Tardiphaga sp. 709: one gene and its partner. The protein of the gene in region 2 binds, or shares a complex with, the protein of the main gene of each other region. Links are inferred from orthologs where the notes say so. Each region holds a gene or a part of one and is shown on either strand. Other genes may lie near its edges.

Evidence for each region.
Region 1: the proteins of carB (region 2) and carA are in contact, whole or in part, in a solved structure (PDB 1KEE), measured with the Escherichia coli proteins. The link is inferred for Tardiphaga sp. 709 from one-to-one orthologs.

What each region holds. Positions count from the first base shown.
Region 1 is NZ_CP135529.1:1,995,165-2,006,076, forward strand. What follows is about bases 4,985-7,826. They hold carA (glutamine-hydrolyzing carbamoyl-phosphate synthase small subunit), read left to right. Parts: upstream 4,985-5,731; coding sequence 5,732-6,922; downstream 6,923-7,826. Other genes in these bases: RSO67_RS10015 (glycosyltransferase family 39 protein), read right to left, coding at 4,985-5,422; RSO67_RS10025 (PaaI family thioesterase), read left to right, coding at 7,058-7,552; soxA (sulfur oxidation c-type cytochrome SoxA), read right to left, coding at 7,591-7,826. In the rest of the region: RSO67_RS09995 (L,D-transpeptidase), read left to right, coding at 1-16; RSO67_RS10000 (extensin family protein), read right to left, coding at 326-1,417; RSO67_RS10005 (fatty-acid--CoA ligase), read left to right, coding at 1,506-3,134; RSO67_RS10010 (GatB/YqeY domain-containing protein), read right to left, coding at 3,199-3,654; more of RSO67_RS10015, read right to left, coding at 3,797-4,984; more of soxA, read right to left, coding at 7,827-8,370; thiosulfate oxidation carrier complex protein SoxZ, read right to left, coding at 8,367-8,687; RSO67_RS10040 (SoxY-related AACIE arm protein), read right to left, coding at 8,687-9,163; sulfur oxidation c-type cytochrome SoxX, read right to left, coding at 9,176-9,598; RSO67_RS10050 (NAD(P)/FAD-dependent oxidoreductase), read right to left, coding at 9,633-10,912. UniProt on the Escherichia coli protein: Small subunit of the glutamine-dependent carbamoyl phosphate synthetase (CPSase).
Region 2 is NZ_CP135529.1:2,657,506-2,669,572, reverse strand. The notes cover bases 4,787-8,783. They hold carB (carbamoyl-phosphate synthase large subunit), read right to left. Parts: upstream 8,452-8,783; coding sequence 4,987-8,451; downstream 4,787-4,986. Other genes in these bases: RSO67_RS13125 (MFS transporter), read right to left, coding at 8,623-8,783; greA (transcription elongation factor GreA), read right to left, coding at 4,787-4,789. Outside these bases: RSO67_RS13160 (heavy metal translocating P-type ATPase), read left to right, coding at 1-750; RSO67_RS13155 (LysR family transcriptional regulator), read right to left, coding at 1,003-1,896; trxB (thioredoxin-disulfide reductase), read right to left, coding at 1,929-2,894; RSO67_RS13145 (Lrp/AsnC family transcriptional regulator), read left to right, coding at 3,156-3,635; RSO67_RS13140 (DoxX family protein), read right to left, coding at 3,706-4,110; more of greA, read right to left, coding at 4,313-4,786; more of RSO67_RS13125, read right to left, coding at 8,784-9,795; RSO67_RS13120 (transcriptional regulator), read left to right, coding at 9,911-10,276; RSO67_RS13115 (class I SAM-dependent methyltransferase), read right to left, coding at 10,494-11,189; RSO67_RS13110 (DNA starvation/stationary phase protection protein), read left to right, coding at 11,456-11,947; RSO67_RS13105 (tripartite tricarboxylate transporter substrate binding protein), read right to left, coding at 12,046-12,067. UniProt on the Escherichia coli protein: Large subunit of the glutamine-dependent carbamoyl phosphate synthetase (CPSase).

The DNA of each region.
Region 1 (10,912 bases), 660 kb from region 2 along the record:
CGGAACGCCGTACTGAGCTGACAGGGTTTTATCTGATTAGAAAAAGCGCCGGTTTTGCCGGCGCTTTTTTGTTTTGAGCAAGCTGATGACTGTTGCTTCCCTGTTTTTGCGCAGACGCTAGTGGTCTCCCTCCCCCTTGCGGGGAGGGTCGGCCGAGCGAGGCGATGCGCAGCATCGACGAAGTGGAGACCGGGGTGGGGGTGCCACAAGCGCCGTCGCCTGTGGCACCCCCACCCGACCGGCCTACGGCCGGCCACCCTCCCCGCAAGGGGGAGGGAAAAGAAAGCACCCGCCCGGACGTGGCCACAAATACGCGATCAGAACGTCACCGCAAAAAGCTGAACGGCGATGGCGGCGCAGCGCGGCGCTTCTTCGGCTTGGGTTTTGGCTTCGACTTGGGCTGTTCTTGTGGAGGCGCGGCTTCTGCTTCGGGCTCCGGCTCGGCTTCAACCGCAGGCTGAGCGGCTGCAGGCTCAGCGGGTTTCGCCGTCTCGGGCTTCGCCTCCCCCGGCTTGCCCTCGGCCACTTCGCGCGGCGGTGCTTCGTCCGGGCGCACGGCTGGCATCAGCGGTGCGATGCGCGGCCACTCGTCCCAGACATCCCACTGGCAGATGCGGTAATTGCCGCGCCGCTCGGCGATATCGAGATGGATGTGATCCTCGTGATAGCCGTCGGAACCCGGCCCCAGCACGGTGGTGAACCGCGTACAAACCGAATGCAGCACCGCCTCGCGCTGCTCGCGCGGCGTGTTGCGCTCGGTGAGCGCGATCGAGCGGCCATTGGCGAGTTTCAGCCCGCGCACGTCCAGCGCATTGGCGCGGCCATGCTCTGACAGTTTTGCGCCGACGACACGGTTGCGACCGCGGCAATCGAAGGAGTCGAAATTATCAAGTTCGAGGAGCTTGGTGCCGAGGCTGGTCGCGAGCGGCGCCATGTCGGCGCGGATCCACTCGGCCACGGCCGTTGCCATGGCGCAGCGCATCGTTCCCGCCGGCTTCAGCGGCACCCGCGTCTTGTCCGGCAGCACGACCGCTTCCAGCCGCACCATGTCGGGGCCGCCGCAGGCGCCCGGCCCCTTGATGTCGGGAATACTCGGCGCCACGGCGATGGCATCGGTGAGCGCCAAGCGGCAGGCTGAAGGCGGCGGCGGCTCCGGCGGACGCGCTTCGGCAGCAGGCTTCTCAGACTCGGCTGGTTGCTCCGATTTCGCAGGCTCCTCACCGGGCTTTTGCGCGGGCTCGATCGCCGGCGCTTCTACCGGGCGGGGCTTTGGCAGCGGCACACGCGATGTCGTCAGATAGGCCTGCGCCGGCGCGGCCACCAGCAGCAACGCCAGAACCGCTCCAATTGTCCTTTGGTCGCAGCCGGATAGGCCAAAAGTCCATTTCCGGGCCGCTTTCCCCGCGCTAAACTTCATGCCAAGACCTAAAGCAAGAAGACGGTCGAAGTTCCCCGGCAACGATCGGGGAGCCGGCACGGCAATCACAAGACGGAGGAACGATCAAATGCGTGGCTTGATGCAAGACTGGCCTTTGCTGTGTCATCGGATCATCGATCATGCGGCCCAAGTCCACGGCGAACGCGAGGTCGTGACCAGATCAGTCGAAGGTCCCATCCACCGCACCAATTACGCCGAAATTCGTACCCGTGCCCTGAAGGTCGCACAGCGTCTCGACCGCGAAGGCATCAAGATGGGCGACCGCGTCGCCACCATCGCGTGGAACACGTGGCGGCACCTAGAAACGTGGTACGGCATCATGGGCATCGGCGCTATCTGCCACACCGTCAATCCACGTCTATTCCCGGATCAGATCGCGTGGATCATCAACCATGCGCAAGATCGTATCGTGATGACCGACCTCACCTTCATCCCGATCCTTGAGAAACTCGCCGACCAGTTGCCATCAGTCGAGCGCTACATCGTCTACACCGACAAGGCGCACATGCCGCAGACCACGCTGAAAAACGTCGTGGCCTATGAGGACTGGATCGCTGAGGTGGACGGCAACTTCAAATGGAAGGAGTTCGACGAGAACACCGCAGCGGCGATGTGCTACACATCGGGAACAACAGGCGATCCAAAGGGCGTGCTGTACTCGCACCGCTCCAACGTGATGCATGCGCTGATGGCCAATACCGGTGACTCGCTCGGCGCCAATGCCGCCGACACCATGCTGCCGGTGGTCCCGCTGTTCCATGCCAATAGCTGGGGCATCGCGTTTTCCGCACCGTCGATGGGCACCAAGCTCGTACTGCCGGGCGCCAAGATGGACGGCGCCTCGATCTACGAATTGCTCTCGACCGAAAGGGTGACGCATACCGCCGGCGTGCCGACAGTGTGGTTGATGCTGCTCAACTACATGTCGCAGAACAATCTGAAACTGCCTGACCTGCGCATGGTGGTGTGCGGCGGCTCGGCGATGCCGCGCTCGATGATCAAGGCCTTCGTCGATATGGGCATCGGCGCGCGCCATGCCTGGGGCATGACCGAAATGAGCCCGATCGGCACGCTGGCCGCGTTGAAGCCGCCGTTCGACCAGCTCGAAGGCGACGAGCGGCTGGATATCCTGCAGACCCAGGGCTATCCGCCATTCGGCGTCGAGATGAAAATCACCGACGACAGCGGCAAGAGCCTGCCCTGGGACGGCAAGACCTTCGGCCGTCTCAAGGTGCGCGGCCCGTCAGTGTCGCGCGCCTATTTCCGTGTCGAGGACGAGATCCTCGACGAGGAAGGCTATTTCGACACCGGCGACGTCGCGACCATCGACGCCCACGGCTACATGCGGATCACTGACCGCTCCAAGGATGTCATCAAGTCCGGCGGCGAATGGATCTCGTCGATCGATCTGGAGAACCTTGCCGTCGGTCATCCGCAGGTGGCGGAAGCCGCCGTCATCGGCGTCTATCATCCGAAATGGGACGAGCGCCCGCTCCTGATCGTACAGCTCAAGCAGGATCAAACCGCCACGCGCGAAGACATCCTGAAATACATGGATGGCAAGATCGCCAAGTGGTGGATGCCGGATGACGTGGTGTTCGTCGACGCCATCCCGCACACCGCGACGGGCAAGATCCTGAAGACCGCGCTGCGCGATCAGTTCAAGACGTATAGCCTGCCGACTGCGGCGGCCTAGTCAAAAGAAAAACCTCTCCTCGCCATGCGAGGAGAGGTTTCCAATTTGTGGGGCGACGAGAGCCTCAGCCGTTGAGCGCGGCCTTTACCAGGCCGCTGGCCTTGCCGAAATCCATCTGACCGGCATATTTCGCTTTGAGTGCGGCGATCACCTTGCCCATGTCTTTCATGCCGGCAGCACCGGTTGCTGCGATCTCGGCTGCGATGGCTGACTTGGTCTCATCCTCCGACATCTGCTGCGGCAGATAGGCAGAGATGATCGCGATTTCCTCGCGCTCCTGGGTCGCGAGCTCGGCGCGGCCACCCTTGTCATAGAGCTCGACGGACTCCTGGCGCTGCTTGATCATCTTCTGCAGCAGGCTCAGCAGATCGGCGTCCGACAGCGGCGGCTTGCTCTGGCCGCGCGCTTCGATATCGGCATTCTTGATAGTCGAATTGACCATGCGAAGCGTCGAAAGCTTGCGCTCGTCCTTGGCCCGCATGGCGTCCTTGACGGCGTTGTTGATGTCATCGCGCAGCATCTGCGTCTCCTCTTGCGGCCGCCAATCGCAGCGCCGGAACTCGGTTGGCCCCGATCTAAGCGTTTTAAGGGGTATGCACAACTGCACCCGCCAATTCTCGGGGACGCCGCCCGGAGCTGTTGCCTGAACCTACTGCCCAAACCTATTGCCGATGGCTGGAGCTGAAATCCTCCACGCCTGCGGACAGCGGCCCGGGCGCATTGGCCCCAGCGACGTATGGCAGAACCATCAACGCCGATATGGTGGCCGGAATACCGGCCTGGCCCCATAGCCGGGGCTGAACCTCGAAATCAAACCTGACGTGCCGCGGCTCGAGCATCGCGACCTTGCCCATCCACATCAGGCAATCGCTATCTGTCGCAAAGCACATCGAAGCCCACCCCTTCTGCAGCGTCGTCGCGCGCGGCATGCCCCAAGTGTACTGGAACTGGAACGGGCGGCTGTAGACGGGATGGTCAGGGCTGTAAAAGGCCGTCGCGAATGCCAGCCCGTCGTCGCCACTGATCCGCGGCAGCGGCCGGCCTGTCATCTGGTGCCACCGGTCGGTCAGCTCTTGAGCGGCCAGCCGATAGTAAGTCCGCTCGTTAGGATTGATGCTGTTGCGGTAAATCGCATGGATCGGAGCCGCCACAACGGTTGCGATGATGGCGATGCCTGCGACGAACACCACCATATTGACCACATACAGGCGTTCGAGCGTGAAGCGGGCGCCGCAGACGATCAAAACGGCAGGCAGGAACAAGCCCTGGAGCGCCCATAGCGAAGGCATGTCGGTGCCAAGCGTGACGGTTGTCATAACCGGCAGCAGTACGGTGCCGATGAACACCCAGAACAGCAGCAGCAATCCTGGACCCATCGCACGGAAATCGGCCGAAAAGTACTTCAGGCGCAGCTCGGCCGATAAAACCCAGACAATAGCCGGCAGCGCCAGCGTCGCCGCGAGACCGAGCAAAAACATGCTGGCTTCGATGAGTGACTGACCAAAGTCGATGCCGCCGTGAACCTGCATGGCATAGGTGAACGGCGTAGCACCGGTCGTCACGAGCCAATGGATGTGCGGCCCAAGGGCAATGAGTCCGGTCAGTGCCGAAATCCACGGTGCCCACGACCTGAAATAGACCGCCCGCTGCGGATGCACGATCGCTGCCAGCGCGAAGCTGGCGATCAGGAAGATCGAATAATATTTGCCGAGCATCGCCAGCGCGGACAGGACGCCGGCGGCGGCAGCCCAGCCGATAGCGCGCGTTTCAAAGGAGCGCAGGAAGCAATAGGTCGCCAGCGGCCAGACCGCGAGCAGCACTGTGTTCGCGTTGAAGCGCTGGGCATGGAATTGATAGGCCGGAAGCAGCATCAGCAGCAGCAGCACGACGGCTCGCGAATCGCCGCGCACGAAGCGGCGCGCAATCAGATCGACGGCCCAGAGCGCCACCGCGGCATTGGTCATCGACAGCAACTGGAACGACCAGTCGGTCAGCGGGAAAACCAGCGTCCACAGCCGCGCGACCCAGCCCATCAAGGGCGGATGTTTGGGATTACCCCACGCGAATTCGCGCCCAAGGGTCCAGGTTTCCAGCGCATCCGCATGCAGATCGCCGCTCTGATAGGCGATCACCAGAAACAGCAGCCAGATTCCCGCGAAGCCGACGATCAGCACAGGAATCGTCCCGCCCGCCTCGATCCCATCGAGGAAGGTCAGAAAAGGCCTACGCCATCGCGCTGGCGCGATGGCCGAGCGCGCGGCCATCTTGGCGAAATAGTCCAATTGCACTGAAATATCCGGAAATACGGGAAGTCGTAGCTTGCTACCGGCGAAAGTGAGTTCCGGCAAGCATCCGTAATTATAATTAGTTGATTTTACATCTCATTCTGCAAATTACGCGCTATCGGCGTGCAGGTTTCGCCGGACAACCGGAACACCACAATTTTGCCAGATAAGATATTATTCCTTAATTAAGCTCTGTCCGGGCCCGTTGATCGGCCAAAGCGCCGATTGCTAACCCTGCAGGCCATGGTTGACGTGTGAATCCGGCCGTTCTGGCTTTGACGGCAGCGGATGCGCGGACTATGTAGTCCCCTCATGACCCCCTCAGAAACATCTTCAGCCTGGCCGGACCACAAACCGACCGCGCTCCTCGTGCTCGCCGATGGCACCGTGCTGGAAGGCTTCGGCCTTGGTGCGGAAGGCCAGGCCGTGGGCGAAGTCTGCTTCAACACGGCGATGACCGGTTATGAGGAAATCCTCACCGACCCATCCTATGCCGGACAGCTCATTACCTTCACCTTCCCGCATATCGGCAATGTCGGCACCAACGACGAGGATATCGAGACGGTGAACATGGCGGCGACGCCAGGCGCCCGCGGCGTGATCCTGCGCTCGGCGATTACCGACCCGTCGAATTACCGCTCTTCCCGGCATCTCGACGCCTGGCTGAAGGCGCGCGGCATCATCGGCATTTCCGGCATCGACACCCGCGCCCTGACCGCGCTGATTCGCAACAAGGGCATGCCCAATGCAGTGCTTGTGCACGCGAAGGACGGCCAATTCGATCTGCACGGCCTGAAGGAAGAAGCGCGCGAATGGCCGGGCCTCGAAGGCATGGACCTGGTGCCGATGGTGACATCTGCCCAGCGCTTCACCTGGGACGAGACCCCCTGGGAATGGGAAAAGGGCTTCGGCCGCCAGACCAATCCTGAATTCAACGTCGTCGCTATCGATTACGGCATCAAGCGCAATATTCTGCGTCTGCTGGCCGGCGAAGGCTGCAAGGTCACCGTCGTTCCGGCCACGACTTCGGCAGAAGAGATCATGGCGCTGAAGCCGGACGGTGTGTTCCTGTCGAATGGCCCCGGCGATCCCGCCGAGACCGGCAAATATGCCGTGCCTGTCATCAAGCAGGTGATCGATTCCGGCGTGCCTACATTCGGCATCTGCCTCGGTCACCAGATGCTGGGCCTTGCGGTGGGCGCCAAGACCAAGAAGATGCATCAGGGCCATCACGGCGCCAATCATCCGGTCAAGGACGAGACCACCGGCAAGGTGGAAATCACCTCGATGAACCACGGCTTCGCGGTGGATGAAGCGACGCTGCCGAAGGGCGCGACGCAGACCCATATCTCGCTGTTCGACGGATCCAATTGCGGCATCCAGCTCGACGGCAAGCCGGTATTCTCGGTGCAGTATCACCCGGAGGCTTCCCCCGGTCCACGCGACTCGCATTATTTGTTCAAGCGGTTCGCGGATCTGATGCGGGCGAACAAGGCGCCGTAGCTCTCATTTCAGTTTGCGGAATCAAGGCGCCATGGCCGGGATCATCCCGGCCATTTTCGTTCTGGACGCAGAGAAGATGACACACGGCGCCACCTTTTGTATGATGCTCGTCATTACAATTGCCGGGAATGATCCATGACCGACGCCCCCACGCCCCGCTACGACGTCGTCCCCACCAGCCTGATGGCCTCGATGCCCGGGCTCGATTTTGTGCGCAAGATCTTCTCCGGCGAGCTGCCGCAGCCGCCGATCATGGAGAATGTCGAGCCGTTCGACTCGACCGCAGAACCCGGTGTTGTCGTGTTTCACAGCGTCCCCGGCTTCCGCCACTACAATCCGATCGGCTCGGTACATGGCGGCTACGCGGCGATCCTGCTGGATTCGGCGATGGGACTGGCTGTGCATTCGATGCTGCCTGTCGGCACCGGCTACACCACGCTGGAATTCAAGATCAGCTTCATCCGCGGCATGAGCAAGGATAGCGGCACCGTGCGCACCGAAGGCAAGACGCTGAATGTCGGCCGCCGCGCGGCGACGGCGGAAGCGCGCATCACGGATTCCAATGGCCGACTCATCGCCCATGCCACCACGACGTGTCTGGTGTTCGAGATTCCGAAGGACGCGGCCTGACCTGGAGTCCTCGGGCACTCTCACGGAAATTCGACACGTCACGGCCTGACAGCGGGAGTTTCGCTTGCCATGCCCCGCGCGCGCGACATCAGGTAGAGTTCAAGCTCGACCATCTCAGGCGCGTCGGCGCTGTAAGGCTGCGCGCGCACGCCGATCATGCAGTTGCGCAGGCGGCGCTTGAGAGAGCCAAGCCCCTGCCACTCCAGCCGATAGACGGGATAGCCCGTCGGATGGGCCTGCGTGATCGCGGAGCCGGCGAGACGTTTGTCCCAGTTGTCGTCGTGACAGTTCGTGCATGCCAGATTCAACTGCCCCTGACGCCGCATGAAGGCATCGCGGCCTTTGTCGATGAATGCCTGCAGACGTGAATCGGCGCCCGTCTCGATCGGCATCCCCTGTGACTGCCGGCCGATCAATGCGGTCAGCGCCAGCAGATCGCGGCTTTCATCGGCGAGCGGCGGCAATTGCTGATGATCGACGCGGCAGAGATTGACGCGCTGTTCGAGATCGACCGGGCGATTGAGCTTGTCGTCGAATGCCGGGTAGCGCACGGCGACGCCGCGCATGCTGCTGGCATCACCGTGGCAATCCGCGCAAGCACGGCCGGCGACGGGCTTCCGGGTCCATAGCGCCTCGCCATCCAGCACCCCCAGCATGCCGGGATTGGCCGTGGCGTCGTTCTGCATGGCCTGGGTTTCGACGGACATGAAACTGGCACCGGAGCGTCGCTCGCCCGGCGCGATCTCCGCCGCCTCGATGAGCGACGTGAAAGCGACGGTTGCCAGCAACGACAGGCTGATATTGCGCAGTCGTCTCATGTGACCGTGATGCTGGCCGACGCGGTTTCCTGAAATCCGTTGTCGCCAATCCACTGGAATTCGAATTTTCCGCTCTCGGTGGCGACCGTAAAGAAGGAGATGAAGGGATTGGCGGAGAACGCAGGAAACAGATCGGCCCGGAACACTTCATCGCCATTATAGCGGCAGGTGAAATTGGTGATGATGTTGCGCGGGATAACCTCGCCGGTCACGGTATGGCGAAAGCCGGTCTCCATGATGTGCGACATCAGGGTCTTGATCTCGATGATGTCGCCGCGCTTGGCCGTTGACGGAACGTTGATCAGCGCGGACGCCATCAGGTTGCCTCCTCGGTACATGCGGCGAGCGTGACCACGACATCGGCGGTCGCCGACCAGAACGAACCATCGGAGAGTTTCGCGATAGCCGTCAGTGTCTGTGTATCGGCGAGCCGGATGCGCGTCGATATCTGCGCGCGGCCTGCGCGCGGCGAGATATAGAAGTTGCCGACATTGGGCTGCGGATTCTTCTCGTTGAAAATGTGGATACTGACCACGTGATCCGCATCGCTCATCGGGCTCGTTACCGTGACGGTGAGCGGCACCGTGTTGCCGTTCTCGACCAGCGGCGGGACGTCGAGCTTCACCTTGCCGGGGCGCACCGCGGCGCCGTTGACGATATCGCGGATGGCCGCCTTCATGGTGTCCGGCGTCGCATGGGCCGGGCCGACATGCACGAGTGACACCGCGCCGAGCGCAGCGCCACCGGCCGTCGCCAGAAACTGGCGGCGAGTCGATCGATCGAGCTCAGCCATGGATTGCTTTCGTCATGATGGGTTCTGCAGCGTTGTCAGATAGGCCACTACGTCCTCGATTTGTTGCGCCGACAGGATCGGCTTGCCAAGCCATGCATCCCCGACACGCTGTAACCCATCTGCACGATAATAGGACGGCATGATGGTCGCGGCATTGAGGCGTGAGGCATCCACCAGCCGCAGCCGCAACTGGCCTTCCGACCAGCGGCTGCCGGTGCCGGCAAGGCTTGGCGCAAGATCGCCCTGGAATCTCTGTTCGGTAAATGGCCCGCTGTGGCAGAGCAGACACGTATATGTGCGGTTGACGACGATCGCCCTGCCCGCCGACGCGTCGCCGACCGCGCCCGCCAGGGGCAGCGGAATTGCATCGCCAATCACCGCATAAGGGACAAGTTCACTCGCACGGACCGGAGCAGTCAGCAGCAGCGTCGCCACGCTCGCCGACAACAGCGTCGATGCGCGGCGACGACTAACCAAAGACCTCTGCTCCGATCGTCTCGAACCACGATCGCGCATAGATCGCTTCACGGGCCCGGACATCACGCGGCGCATCCAGCGGACTCGTACCGCCCGCGCCTTCGATATCCGCAAACAGGCCATTGCGGGGCTGGTAGACGCCCGCGATGGAAATGCCGTAGTCGGGCGCGACCAGACTGTAGCAAGTGTTGATCAGCTTCGGCGACGTCGGCGTCGCCCCCGCCAGCAACGCCACGATCGCGCCGGCACAGGTCTTCGCCTGCGCATTCGCCGAGAATGCGGATTTGGGCATGGCGCCGGCAATGCAGGCATCGCCGATCACATGGATGTTCGGCACCTGTGTGGACTCGAGGCTGACGGGATTGATCGGGCACCAGCCGGATTTATCGGTGACGCCGGCAATCTCCGCGATGCGTCCGGCGCGCTGCGGTGGAATGACATTGGCCACCTGAACGTGATGTGTCGCGAAATCGGTCACCAGCGTATTGGTCGCCGGATCGACCGACGTGACCTTGCCGCCCTGCGACAGCGCGACCCATTCGATCAGTCCCGGATACAGCTCCTGCCACGCGGCCTGAAACAGCCGCTGCTTCGAGAACGCGTCTTTCGAGTCGAGAATGATGAGCTTCGACCGCGGCTTGCGAGTCTTGAGGTAGTGCGCAATCAGGCTCGCGCGCTCGTACGGGCCCGGCGGACACCTAAAGGGGGTGGCGGGAACGACGATCGCAACCACGCCGCCATCGTCCATCGCCTCCAACTGGCGTCGCAGCAGCAGCGTCTGCTCACCGGCCTTCCAGGCATGCGGCATGCGCGACGCTGCAGCCTCGTCATAACCCGGCAGCGCGTCGAAGCGCAGATCGATTCCGGGCGACAGAACCAGCCGGTCGTAGCGCAACGTCGATCCATCGGCGAGACCGATCGTGCGCGCCTGCGGGTCGATTGTCTGCGCCATTTGCGCGACGAGTTTGATGCCGCCGGCCGCGATTTTCTCGTAGGTGAATTGCTGGGCTTCGATGGCGCGGTCGCCGGCAATGACCTCGTTGCTGAACGGGCACGCGACATATTGACGATCGGCTGTCACCAGCGTGACATCCAGCGACGGATCGAGCTGCCGCAGCGCACGCGCGGAACTGGCGCCGCCGAAGCCGCCGCCGATCACGACGACGCGCGCAGGCGATTGCGCGAGGCTTGGCGATGCCAGCGCAAGGGACGCCGTCGCCGCAGCGGCAGCGCGAAGAAACTCCCGTCGTGAGGTATGATTTTTTTGGGTCA
Region 2 (12,067 bases):
TCGCCATCCGGCAAAGGCGCGTCGGGTGTGGTCAATGGCAAGCGCGTTGCGCTCGGCAATGCGATGCTGATGGACGAATTGAAAGTGGATACGACGCGCTCCGACGGCGTCGCCGAACTGGCGCGGCAGAACGGTGCGACTGCTATCTTCGTTGCCATCGATGGTAGCGTTGCCGGCGTAATGGCGATTGCCGATCCGGTGAAGCCATCGGCGCAGGATGCGTTGAAGAAGCTGCGTGCCGACGGCCTGCGGATCGTCATGCTCACCGGCGACAATGCGACGACGGCAAAGGCCGTGGCAAAGACACTGGGTATCGATGAGGTCGAGGCGGGTGTGTTGCCAGAGCGCAAGAGTGACGTGGTCACGCGTTTGCGCGGCGAAGGCCGCCGGGTCGCCATGGTTGGCGACGGCGTCAACGATGCACCTGCGCTGGCTGCTGCGGATGTCGGTATCGCCATGGGCACGGGGACCGATGTCGCGATCGAGAGTGCCGGCGTGACCTTGCTGACCGGCGATCTGATGGGGCTGGTGCGTGCGCGCGAACTATCAAAGGCTGTGATGAGCAATATCCGGCAGAATCTGACATTTGCGTTCATCTACAATGCGGCGGGCGTGCCGGTCGCGGCCGGGGTGCTGTATCCGATTTTCGGTATTCTGCTGTCGCCGATGATCGGTGCTGCCGCGATGGCGCTGTCCTCGGTGAGCGTGATCGGGAATGCTCTCCGGTTGGCGAAAGTGAAGCTGGACTGACAATTCGCGGGCGCAAAAAAAGCCGGACTCAAACGAGTCCGGCTCTGAGGTATTGGCCTCGAGAGGCCGACACAATCACCTTCCAAGAGGGATTACTGAGACTTCGCGCCACTGGAGGAGGGGGACAAATGCGCAGCGCAAAATCTCAGCGTCTGAGAAGTATGATCCCTGAAGGTGGCATGCAGCAACGCATCACTTGGCATGTCTGACATGCTGGGAAGCGTGGGCATATCTGCCCTGAAATATTGCGGGTTAGGACGGCCAGCGCTGTGCCTTGCTGACGATGAAGTCGCGGAACACCTGCACACGGGCCACCGTCTTCAACTCTTCGGGATAGACAAAATAAGTGTCGAGTTGAATCGAGTCCGACTCGCTGAAGAGCTGAACCAGGCGATCGTTTTCTTCGACCAGGTAGTCCGGCAATGCTGCAATGCCCAAGCCCTGCTGGCAGGCGCGCATCAAGCCCAGAATGTTGTTGACCTTGAAGTAGGGTTCGCGCGGGCCGGAGCCGTTGCGCCCGGCATCGATCAGCCAGCTGCGATTTTGCAGGTGCGGGGACACCTGGGCGTCGCTGAGCATGATGATGCGGTGCCCGTCGAGTTCGTCGAGGGTGCGCGGGGTGCCGAAATGCTTGATATATTCCGGCGAGCAATAAGCGTGGAATCCCATGGCGAACAGCTTGCGCTGGATCAGGTCCGGCTGGGTCGGCTTGCGGGTGCGGATGGCCACATCGGCCTCGCGCATCGACAGGTCGAGTTCCTCGTCGGTGACGATCAGCGAAATGCGGATTTCCGGATAGAGCGCGGTGAACTCGCCAAGGCGTGGGATCAGCCAGTTGATGCCGACGCCCGGGGTTGTGGTCACCTTGAGGTCGCCGCTCGGCCGCTCGCGGCTGTCGGTCAGCTTCGCGCGGGCCGCCTGGAGCTGCATGAACACATCATGGGCGGTGCGGAACAGCAGGTCGCCCTGTTCGGTAAGGATCAGGCCGCGGGCGTGGCGATGGAACAGCGAGACCGCCAGCTCCTGCTCCAGCGCGCTCACCTGTCGTGAGACTGCCGATTGCGACAGGCCCAGTTGCTCGCCTGCATGCGTGAAGCTCCCCGCTTCCGCTGCCGCGTGAAACACCTTCAGCTTGTCCCAGTCCATATCTGTAAATCCGTCGCGGGTTCGTTTGATCATCATTCGGCCGCTGCGCGGTCATGAGCATGCGCGGCGAGATAGCGCTCAGCTTCGAGGGCGGCCATGCAGCCCATGCCCGCGGCGGTGACCGCCTGCCGATAGGTTTCGTCCGCCACGTCGCCGGCGGCGAAGACGCCGGGCATCGAGGTTGCGGTGGAATTCGGAGCCACTTCGACATAGCCCGAGGGCTTCAGCTTGATCTGGCCCTTGATGAGTTCGGTCGCGGGCGCGTGGCCGATGGCAATGAAGACGCCGTCGGCTGGCACCTGGGTGATGGCGCCGGTCTTGACGTTCTTCAGGCGAACATGGGTGACCTTGGCCGGGCCTTCGGTGCCGCAGATCTCGTCGAGCGCCGAGTCCCAGACCACCTTGATCTTCGGGTGCTTGAACAATCGCTCCTGCAGGATGCGTTCGGCACGGAAATGGTCGCGGCGATGCACGATGGTGACCTGCGAGGCGAAATTGGTCAGGAACAAAGCTTCCTCGACGGCCGTGTTGCCGCCGCCGACCACGATCACTTCCTTGTTGCGATAGAAGAATCCGTCGCAGGTGGCGCAGGCGGATACGCCGCCGCCCTGGAATTTCTCTTCCGACGGGATGCCGAGCCAGCGCGCCTGCGCGCCGGTGGCCAGGATCACGGTTTCGGCGAGATAGACATCGCCGCTGTCGCAGGTCAGGCGGAACGGACGCTGGCTCAGATCCATGTCACTGACCAGATCGGTGACGATCTTGGTGCCGACATGATGCGCCTGTTTCTCCATCTGCTCCATCAGCCAGGGACCCTGGATGACGTCGGCGAAGCCCGGATAGTTTTCGACATCCGTGGTGATGGTGAGCTGGCCGCCGGGCTGGATCCCCTGGATCAGGACGGGCTCGAGCATCGCGCGTGCGGCGTAGATAGCGGCAGTGTAGCCAGCCGGGCCTGAGCCGATGATGACGACTTTGGCATGGATGGGGGCGGCCATGGTCGAGTCCCTTTCTGAAGGGAAATTGGTCATTGCTGAGGCGAAATGTGCCGGCGAACGCATCGCTGCGGCGTCGAAACTGTTGTCTGCTAGTCTAGAATATCTGGCGAGCCATGCAAGAATTGCAATTCGTCCCGGCAATTTTTCCCCCGGAGACACTTAATTTCTGCGATGCACGCGCAATAAAATTGCGCAGGTTGCGGCTCCTGCGCTAAGAGAGTCCAAACGGTTTCTTTGAATACCAGCCAGGATCCGCGCCGCGTGCCGAAAAGCCTAGACGACATCGACCTCAAAATTCTCAGCGAAATCCAGGCCGACGGCCGAATCACCAATGTGGAACTTGCCAAGCGCGTTGGCATCTCGCCGCCGCCTTGCCTGCGCCGGGTCCGGACCCTGGAAGAGGCCGGGTACATCCAGGGCTACCGCGGGTTGCTGGATCCCCGATTGCTCGGTTTCGACGTTACGGTGTTCGCCTCGGTCCACCTGTCGAGCCAGGCCGATGCCGATCTCAAGGCGTTCGAGGATTTCGTCCGCAAGGAGCCGTTGGTGCGGGAATGCTGGATGCTGTCGGGCGAGATCGACTTCATCCTGAAATGTGTGGCGCCTGATATGGCGACTTTTCAGGATTTCGTCGGTCATCTCACGGCTGCACCGCATGTCCGCAACGTCCGCACGTCCTTGGTCTTGCAGAACTCGAAATACGCTGCCGCGGTGCCGCTGGAATTGAAGACCGCGGACTAGACCGCGTTGCTAAAAGCGAAGGGCGCCCACCTTGCGGTGAGCGCCCTTTTTTATTGCCGTGATGTCGAGCTTAGCTCTTCTTGCGCATTATCGCGTCGAGGCTGATCGGGCCTCCGCCTGACGTCGCAAGATAGAGGCAGGAGAAGCAGAACAGGATGGCAGCGGTGCCGCCGTTCAGCAGCGGCAGGAAAACTGGATCCGCGCCTTTAAACATGTGGCCGAGGAAGTAAGCGAAAGCCATTTCACCGGCGAGGATGAACGCAACCGGGCGCGTGAACAGGCCGAGCAGCAGCAGCGCACCGCCGACGAGCTCAAGCCATGCCGCGACCTGGATCAACGGCGGAATATTCGCGAAATAGGGCAGAACCGGAAATTTGAAGATCTTGGCGATGCCATACTGCAGCAGCAGCAGGCCGGTGATGAAGCGGAAAAGGCTTAGTGCAGCAGGCTGAAATTTAGCGAAGGCTTGGTCCATGTCATTAGTCCCCCTGTGATGACCATCGTTTCTAGCATTACTGCAATGCAAAATGCTGGTCACTCTCGTGTGAAAACACGTGAGCTGTGGAAGTATTCCAGAAGTTTCCGTGAGTAGCGATGGCTGGATACCGCAATCAGGGGACAATAAAAAAAGCCGCGCATCATGCGCGGCTTTCTTGTTTCGCGTTGAGCGCTGTCGATCAGCGCCACTCGACCTTTGTGATCTCATACGCCTTGGCCCCGCCGGGAGCGACGACTTCGACCGATGCGCCCTTGCTCTTGCCGATCAGCGCACGCGCCAGTGGCGAGGTAATCGAGATACGACCTTTCTTGGCATCAGCCTCGGGCTCGCCGACGATCTGCCAGACCGCCTTCTTCTCGGTGTCCTCATCGATCAGCGTCACGGTCGCGCCGAACTTGATGGTGTCGCCGGACAGCTTCGAGATATCAATGATATCGGCGCGGGCGAGCTTGTCTTCGATATCGCTGATGCGGCCTTCATTATGCGACTGCTCTTCCTTGGCGGCGTGATACTCGGCATTTTCCGAGAGGTCGCCATGGGAGCGCGCTTCAGCGATCTGCTCGATGATCCGCGGACGGTGCACCGACTGACGTTCCTTCAGCTCGACCTCCAGCGCAGCGTAGCCACCTGCTGTCATCGGGACCTTCTCAACCATTCTCTTCGTCCTTTAACATCATGCGGCACGCGGCGGCGCGCGCATGAAACCATTTCGTTCTGCAAGATGTCGGCTTGGCTGCGCTTGCAGCCAGTTCAGACGCCGGCTTCGAGTGCCGAAACAAAACAAGACGCGACCGGTGAGTTCCGGTCGTGCCTTGCCCAGCTGATCTCGTCGGACCTGCAGTCCGCCCGAATTCAGGCTTCGGAAAAGTAACTCTGCAATGTGCGGACCTCAAGGTCCCCGCCCAGATAGGCCCGGACGCCCTGCGCGGCCGCCACGGCACCCGAAAGAGTGGTGTAATACGGTACTTTATGCAAGAGGGCAGCCCGCCGCAGTGAGCGGCTGTCGGCCAGGGCCTGCGGCCCGTCGGTGGTGTTCAGAACCAGCTGAATCTCGCCATTGGTGATGGCATCGACGATGTGCGGCCGGCCTTCCAGCACCTTGTTGATCTTCTCGGCGGGGACGCCGTTGTCGACCAGGAAGCGCTGGGTTCCCGACGTCGCAAGCACCTTGAAGCCGTTCGACGAGAGCAGCTTCACGGCATCGAGAATGCGCGTCTTGTCGCTTTCGCGCACGGACACGAACACGGTGCCACTGCGCGGCACGCGGGTGCCGCCGCCGAGCTGGCTCTTGGCGAAGGCGATTTCGAACGAGCGATCGATACCCATCACTTCGCCGGTGGAGCGCATCTCCGGGCCGAGCACCGTATCGACGCCGGGGAAGCGCGCGAACGGGAAGACCGATTCCTTGACGCCGACATGATCGAGCTTGCGCTTCTTGAGTTTGAAGTCGGCGAGCTTCTCGCCGGCCATGATACGCGCGGCGATCTTGGCCACCGGCATGCCCATCACCTTGGCAACGAAAGGCACGGTGCGCGACGCGCGCGGATTGACTTCAAGCACGTAGATGTCGCGATCCTTGACCGCGAACTGCACGTTCATCAGTCCGACCACGTCGAGGCCGAGCGCCATGTCGCGGGTCTGGCGTTCGAGTTCGGCGATCATGTCGTCGTCGAGCGAATGCGGCGGCAGCGAGCAGGCCGAGTCGCCGGAGTGAATGCCGGCTTCCTCGATATGCTCCATGATGCCGACGATGAAGGTATCCTTGCCATCGCACAGGCAGTCGACGTCGACTTCGATGGCATCCGACAGATAGCGATCGAACAGCAGCGGATTGGTGCCGAGCACCGTATTGATCTGGCCGGTCTTGTCGTTCGGATAGCGCGCCTTGACGTCGCCGGGCACCAGCTCTGGCAGCGTGCCGAGCAGGTAATCGCCGAGCTGGCTTTCCTCGCGAATGATCTGCATCGCGCGACCGCCGAGCACATAGGACGGACGCACCACCAGCGGCAGGCCGAGATCGGCTGCGACGAGGCGGGCCTGTTCGACCGAATAGGCGATGCCGTTCTTTGGCTGCTTCAGCTTGAGCTTGTCGAGGATGCGCTTGAAGCGATCGCGATCTTCGGCAAGATCGATGGCATCCGGCGAGGTACCGAGGATCGGCACGTCGGCGGCTTCCAACGCGCGCGCGAGCTTCAGCGGGGTCTGGCCGCCGAACTGCACGATCACGCCATGCAGCGTGCCGTTCTGACGTTCGGTGTCGATGATCTCGAGCACGTCTTCGGCAGTCAGGGGCTCGAAATACAGGCGATCCGCCGTGTCGTAGTCGGTCGACACGGTTTCCGGATTGCAGTTGACCATGATGGTCTCGTAGCCGGCGTCGGCGAGCGCGAAGCAGGCGTGACAGCAGCAATAGTCGAACTCGATGCCTTGGCCGATACGGTTCGGGCCGCCGCCAAGAATGATGACCTTGTTCTTGTCGGATGGCTGACTCTCGTCTGCGAAGGCGCCTGCGAAGGACGACTCATAGGTCGAATACATGTAAGCGGTCGGCGAGGCGAATTCGGCAGCGCAGGTGTCGATGCGCTTGAACACCGGGCGCACATCGAGCGAGCGGCGCAGTGCCTTGACGTCGGCCTCGGTCTTGCCGGCGAGCACGGCGAGGCGCGCGTCGGAGAAGCCCATGGCCTTCAGCGTCCGCATGCCGAAGGCGTTGGCGGGCAGGCCATTGGCCTTCACCTTGGCTTCCATTTCGACGATGCCACGCATCTCGGCGAGGAACCACGGATCGATCTTGCAGGAGTTGAAAATCTCCTCATCGGTCCAGCCCAGACGCATGGCCTGGCCGACTTGCAACAGACGGTCCGGCGTCGGTGTACCCAGGGCAGCGCGGATCGCGTTCTTGTCGTCGCCGCGGCCGAGATCCTCGATCTCGATTTCGTCGAGACCGGTCAGGCCGGTTTCAAGTCCGCGCAGCGCCTTCTGCAGCGACTCCTGGAATGTACGGCCGATGGCCATCACTTCGCCGACCGACTTCATCGATGTCGTCAGCGTGCGCGATGCGCCCGGGAATTTCTCGAAGGCGAAGCGGGGAATCTTGGTGACGACATAGTCGATGGTCGGCTCGAATGACGCAGGAGTTGCGCCGCCGGTGATGTCGTTGGCGATTTCATCGAGTGTGTAGCCGACGGCAAGCTTTGCCGCGACCTTGGCGATCGGGAAGCCGGTGGCCTTCGAGGCCAGCGCCGACGAGCGCGACACGCGCGGATTCATTTCGATCACGACCATGCGGCCGTCGGCAGGATTGACGCCGAACTGCACGTTGGAGCCGCCGGTCTCGACGCCGATCTCGCGCAGCACCGCCAGCGAGGCGTCGCGCATGATCTGGTATTCCTTGTCGGTCAACGTCAGCGCCGGCGCGACGGTGATGGAGTCACCGGTATGCACGCCCATCGGATCGAGATTCTCGATCGAGCAGATGATGATGCAGTTGTCCTTCTTGTCGCGGACGACTTCCATCTCGTACTCTTTCCAGCCGAGCACTGACTCTTCGATCAGCACTTCGTTGGTCGGAGACGCGTCGAGGCCGCGCTCGATGATGTCGAGGAATTCTTCGCGGTTATAGGCAATGCCGCCGCCGGTGCCGCCCATGGTGAAGGACGGGCGGATGATCGCGGGCAAACCAATTTCAGACAGCGCCATCAGCGCCTGGCCGAGAGCGTGCTCCTGATAACGCTTGCGGCGGTCGCCTTCATGCAACACCCACTGGCGCTCGTGCTCGGCCAGCGCGTCGCCCGTCAGCTTGGCTTTTTCGGCCTGGTGCTGCTCGCGATACTGCTTCTTCAGCGCGGATGCGTTGGCGAGCCGCGACTTCGGCGTCTCCAGGCCAATCTTCGTCATCGCCTCGCGGAACAGCTGGCGGTCTTCCGCCTTGTCGATGGCTTCTGCGGTGGCGCCGATCATCTCGACGTCGAACTTCTCCAGCGTGCCCTGCTGGCGCAGCGACAGCGCGCAGTTCAGCGCGGTCTGGCCGCCCATGGTCGGCAGCAGCGCAAAACCCTTGGAGCGGTCACCGCGCTCCTTCTCAATGATCTTGGCGACGATCTCGGGTGTGATCGGCTCGATATAGGTCGCGTCCGCCAGTTCCGGGTCCGTCATGATGGTGGCCGGATTGGAATTGACCAGAACGATCCGGTAGCCCTCTTCCTTGAGCGTCTTGACGGCTTGTGTGCCCGAATAGTCGAACTCGCAGGCCTGGCCGATCACGATAGGACCGGCGCCGATGATCAGGATGGTGGATATGTCGGTGCGTTTTGGCATTTAAACTCGCGGTGGTGACAAATCGGCACAAAAAAAGGGCGCGCATACGCGCGTCCCTCGGGCCCGGGCGCCAAACCAGCCATTGACCCCTCAGGGAGCCATAGGCCGATCCTCGCGCGCGGCTGTCTTTAGACCACTATAACGGGGCGGGGAAGGCTTTTGAAGGTGCCATCAACCGGCAATTTGGGCCGGTTTCGGGCGCTTCAGAAGGTGTCCGGCGAGGACGAGCGCGAGGGCTGCCGCCTCGGCGCAGCCGCCGATCCAGCCGAGGTGGTTGGAGCTCAAGGTCGACAGCACCACGCCGCCCAACGCGCTGCCGGCGGCAAAGCCGATATACATGGCGGAGGCGTTCAGCGAGAGCGCGATGACCGAGGCTTCCGGCGTGACGCGCACGAGATGCGCGACCTGTCCGGGATAGAACATCCAGCCGGCAATGCCCTGGGTAAAAATGAAGACCAGAAACAGCACACCCGCAGTGGCGGGCGGCGCGAATATCAGGGCCACCGATTGCAGCGTCAGTGACAGCATCATGCCGATCAGGCCCAGCGTCGAGGTTCGGAGCGGCCCGATACGGTCGGACATCGCGCCGCCCAGGGTGTTTCCGATGGCCGCGGCGACGCCGAAGACCAGCAGTGCCAGACTGATTCCGTTGGCGTCAAAGCCAAGTCGGTGCAGCGGCACAGCCAGATAGGTGAATGAGGTAAAGCCTCCGAGGCCCCACATGCAGGTCACAGCAAGGGTTTTCAGCACTTCGGGATGGCGCGCGACGGCAAGCCTCTGACCGAGTGTGGCAGCAGTGCGTGGCAAACCGCGGGGCAATCCCAGCAGCAGCCCGGCCAATGCGACGGCGCCGAGCGCGGCGACCATCACGAACGTCGACCGCCAGCCAAAATGACTGCCGACCCAGGTTCCGAGCGGCACGCCCAGAACCGTCGCCACCGTCAGGCCGGAGATCACCAGCGACGCGGCGCGGCCACGGCGTTCCGGTGCAGCGATCGCAATTGCGACGGCCATGGCGGTCGGCATGCACAGTCCGGCGCCGACGGCCATCAGCATGCGCGATAGCAGGAGAATGCCGAATGTGGTCGCGACGGCCGCCAAAAGGTTTCCGACGATGAAGCAGACCAGCGCCAGCGAGACGACGGTGCGACGGTCAAAATTGCTGAACAGCACGGCCAGGATCGGCGAGCCGATGGCATAGGTGATGGCGTAAACGGTGACCAATTGTCCCGTGGCCGCCAACGTGACATTCAGGTCCGCTGCCATGATTGGAAGAAGTCCAGCAATTACAAATGCTTCGGTTCCAATCGCAAATGCCGCCACGGCCAGCCAGAAGACGCTCATCGCCAAATCCTTAGTTCAATCTTCGTTGAACTATTGATGCGGCGGTGCAAAATGTCAAATGGTTCAAGAAATATTGAACATTGCGGCAACCGGTCGGAATCACTATTGAGGAGTCATGAGCCGCATTCTTCCGCATCCCACGCGCGAACAGATCGAATTGCCTGGCGTGATGGATTGCCTGAGCGATCCGATCCGGCTGGCGATCGTCTACAATCTGGCCAAACGCGAGAAAGAGGTCGGTGAATTGCGCTGCGGCGATTTCTACGGCCTCAGTGGCAAGTCCAATCTCGCCTATCATTTTGCGAAACTGCGCGAGTCCGGCCTGATGGAAACGCGCGCGGTTGGGACGGCGAGGTTGATGAAACTGCGCCGCGAAGATCTTGAGAGCAGATTTCCGGGTTTGCTGGATGCGGTGCTCGCATCGGCCGAGCGCGATGCCGAGCGCCTGCAACTGCCGGTGCTGGAATTCACCGAAGCCTGACAGCGCCGACCCACGGGTGGCCGACGCACTGGTGAATGTCTGAAAGGTTGGAGGCCCAGCCTGGACTTGAACCAGGATAAAGAGCGATGCATCGCCCCCGCGTAGACATTTCCGCCACCGGGCCGAGCACAATGTTACCGATCACGGCGTGGCGATCCACCTCAAGTTTTGTAAACCGTCTGTTAACCTTAACCGTCCGTTTGCCCGAGCCGATGCCTCAGAATGCGTGGTGGGCGACGAAGGTCATGCGCGACGAATTATGGCCGATATTGACCGGCGCCCGCGACGCGCGGAAACCGGCCGCGGTCAGCTTGGCCAGCATCTCCGCCTCGCTATAGCGCTGCAGGCCAACCTTGGTGCGCAACTGGCGATAGTCGGAGAGGGCCGTGCGCACGAGGCCGACGAAAGCATCCCAGAGAAAGCCGTGTTCCCGGGCGAGCTTCAACAGCGCCATGACATCGGTCGCCATGCCGACATCGGGCTGCAGGATGTCGCCGACCACCAGCTTGCCGCCAGGCGCCAGCAGCCGCTTGATGATTGCGAAGGCATCGTCGAGTTCGGGGCCGCTCATATACTGAGCCACCGAATTCATGACAGCCAGGTCGATCGACTGCGCCGTCATGTTGCGCAACTCTTCCAGCGACCGGACCCGAATTTTGGTGTTGGGCGCGAAGCGGGCGACCAGCCGGCCGCGAACGCCAGGCGCGGGCTCTGCCAGGATCAGCTTGCTGCAGGCATTGGCCACTTTGGCGGCCGAGAGTGCTTCGCCGCAGGCATAGTCGAGCACGACGGCATCCTGAGAGGCGATGTAGCCAATGATATCGCGGGCGATGACCTCAAAATGCACGTCACGATGCAGCTTGCTCGCATAAATCGTATGCGTGGAATCGTAATAATCGATCCAATCTTCCATCGTCTACCCGGCCCGATTGTTGTTCCCGTCGCGGGAACCCCTATATTTGTGATGCGTTGGAGACGGTCTAGAGCGTTTTCAGGCGCGTGGGAAACCGCCTTTCCTCAAGAACCGCAGTTTTCGGAAATTTGCAGTGCTTTCCGTCAAGACCACTCCGATTTTTCCTGAAATCTTCCGCCCTGACGACAATCCCCTCCAGCCATCACATCATCCGACACGGGAAGGTAAGTAACGTGAGCACCAAGACATCGAAAATCGCCGCCGAAATGAATACCCCGACTGACCTCTCAGCCGACGCCGTGGAGAAGGTGGCCAAGGCGCTGAACGGGTTGCTCGCCGACGCCTTCGCGCTCTACCTGAAGACCAAGAACTTTCATTGGCATCTCAGCGGGCGCCATTTCCGCGACTATCACCTGATGCTTGACGAGCAGTCCGACCAGATTTTTGCGACGACAGACCCGTTGGCGGAGCGCGTGCGCAAGATCGGCGGTCGCACGCTGCGTTCGATCGGCGAAGTCGCCAAGCTGCAGACCATCAAGGACAACGACGAAGCCTATGTGCCGCCGGTGGAGATGCTGCGCGAGCTGATGAACGACAACAAGAAGATGGCAGCGGCGATGCGCAAGGCCCACGATATTTGCGACGACGCCAAGGACGTCGCCAGCGCCAGCCTGCTGGAAAACTATATCGACGACACCGAGCGCCGCACCTGGTTCCTGTTCGAAGCGTCGCGTCAGGAAGGCGGCAACGAGGCGTAAGCCTCGTTCCCGATTGAATATGTCAAAGCGCCCGCTTCACAGCGGGCGTTTTCATGTGGAGATGTTGCCGTTGTTCGGCACCAAGCGCGGGGCCGCGGTTATTCAGGCTGAATGCCGAGT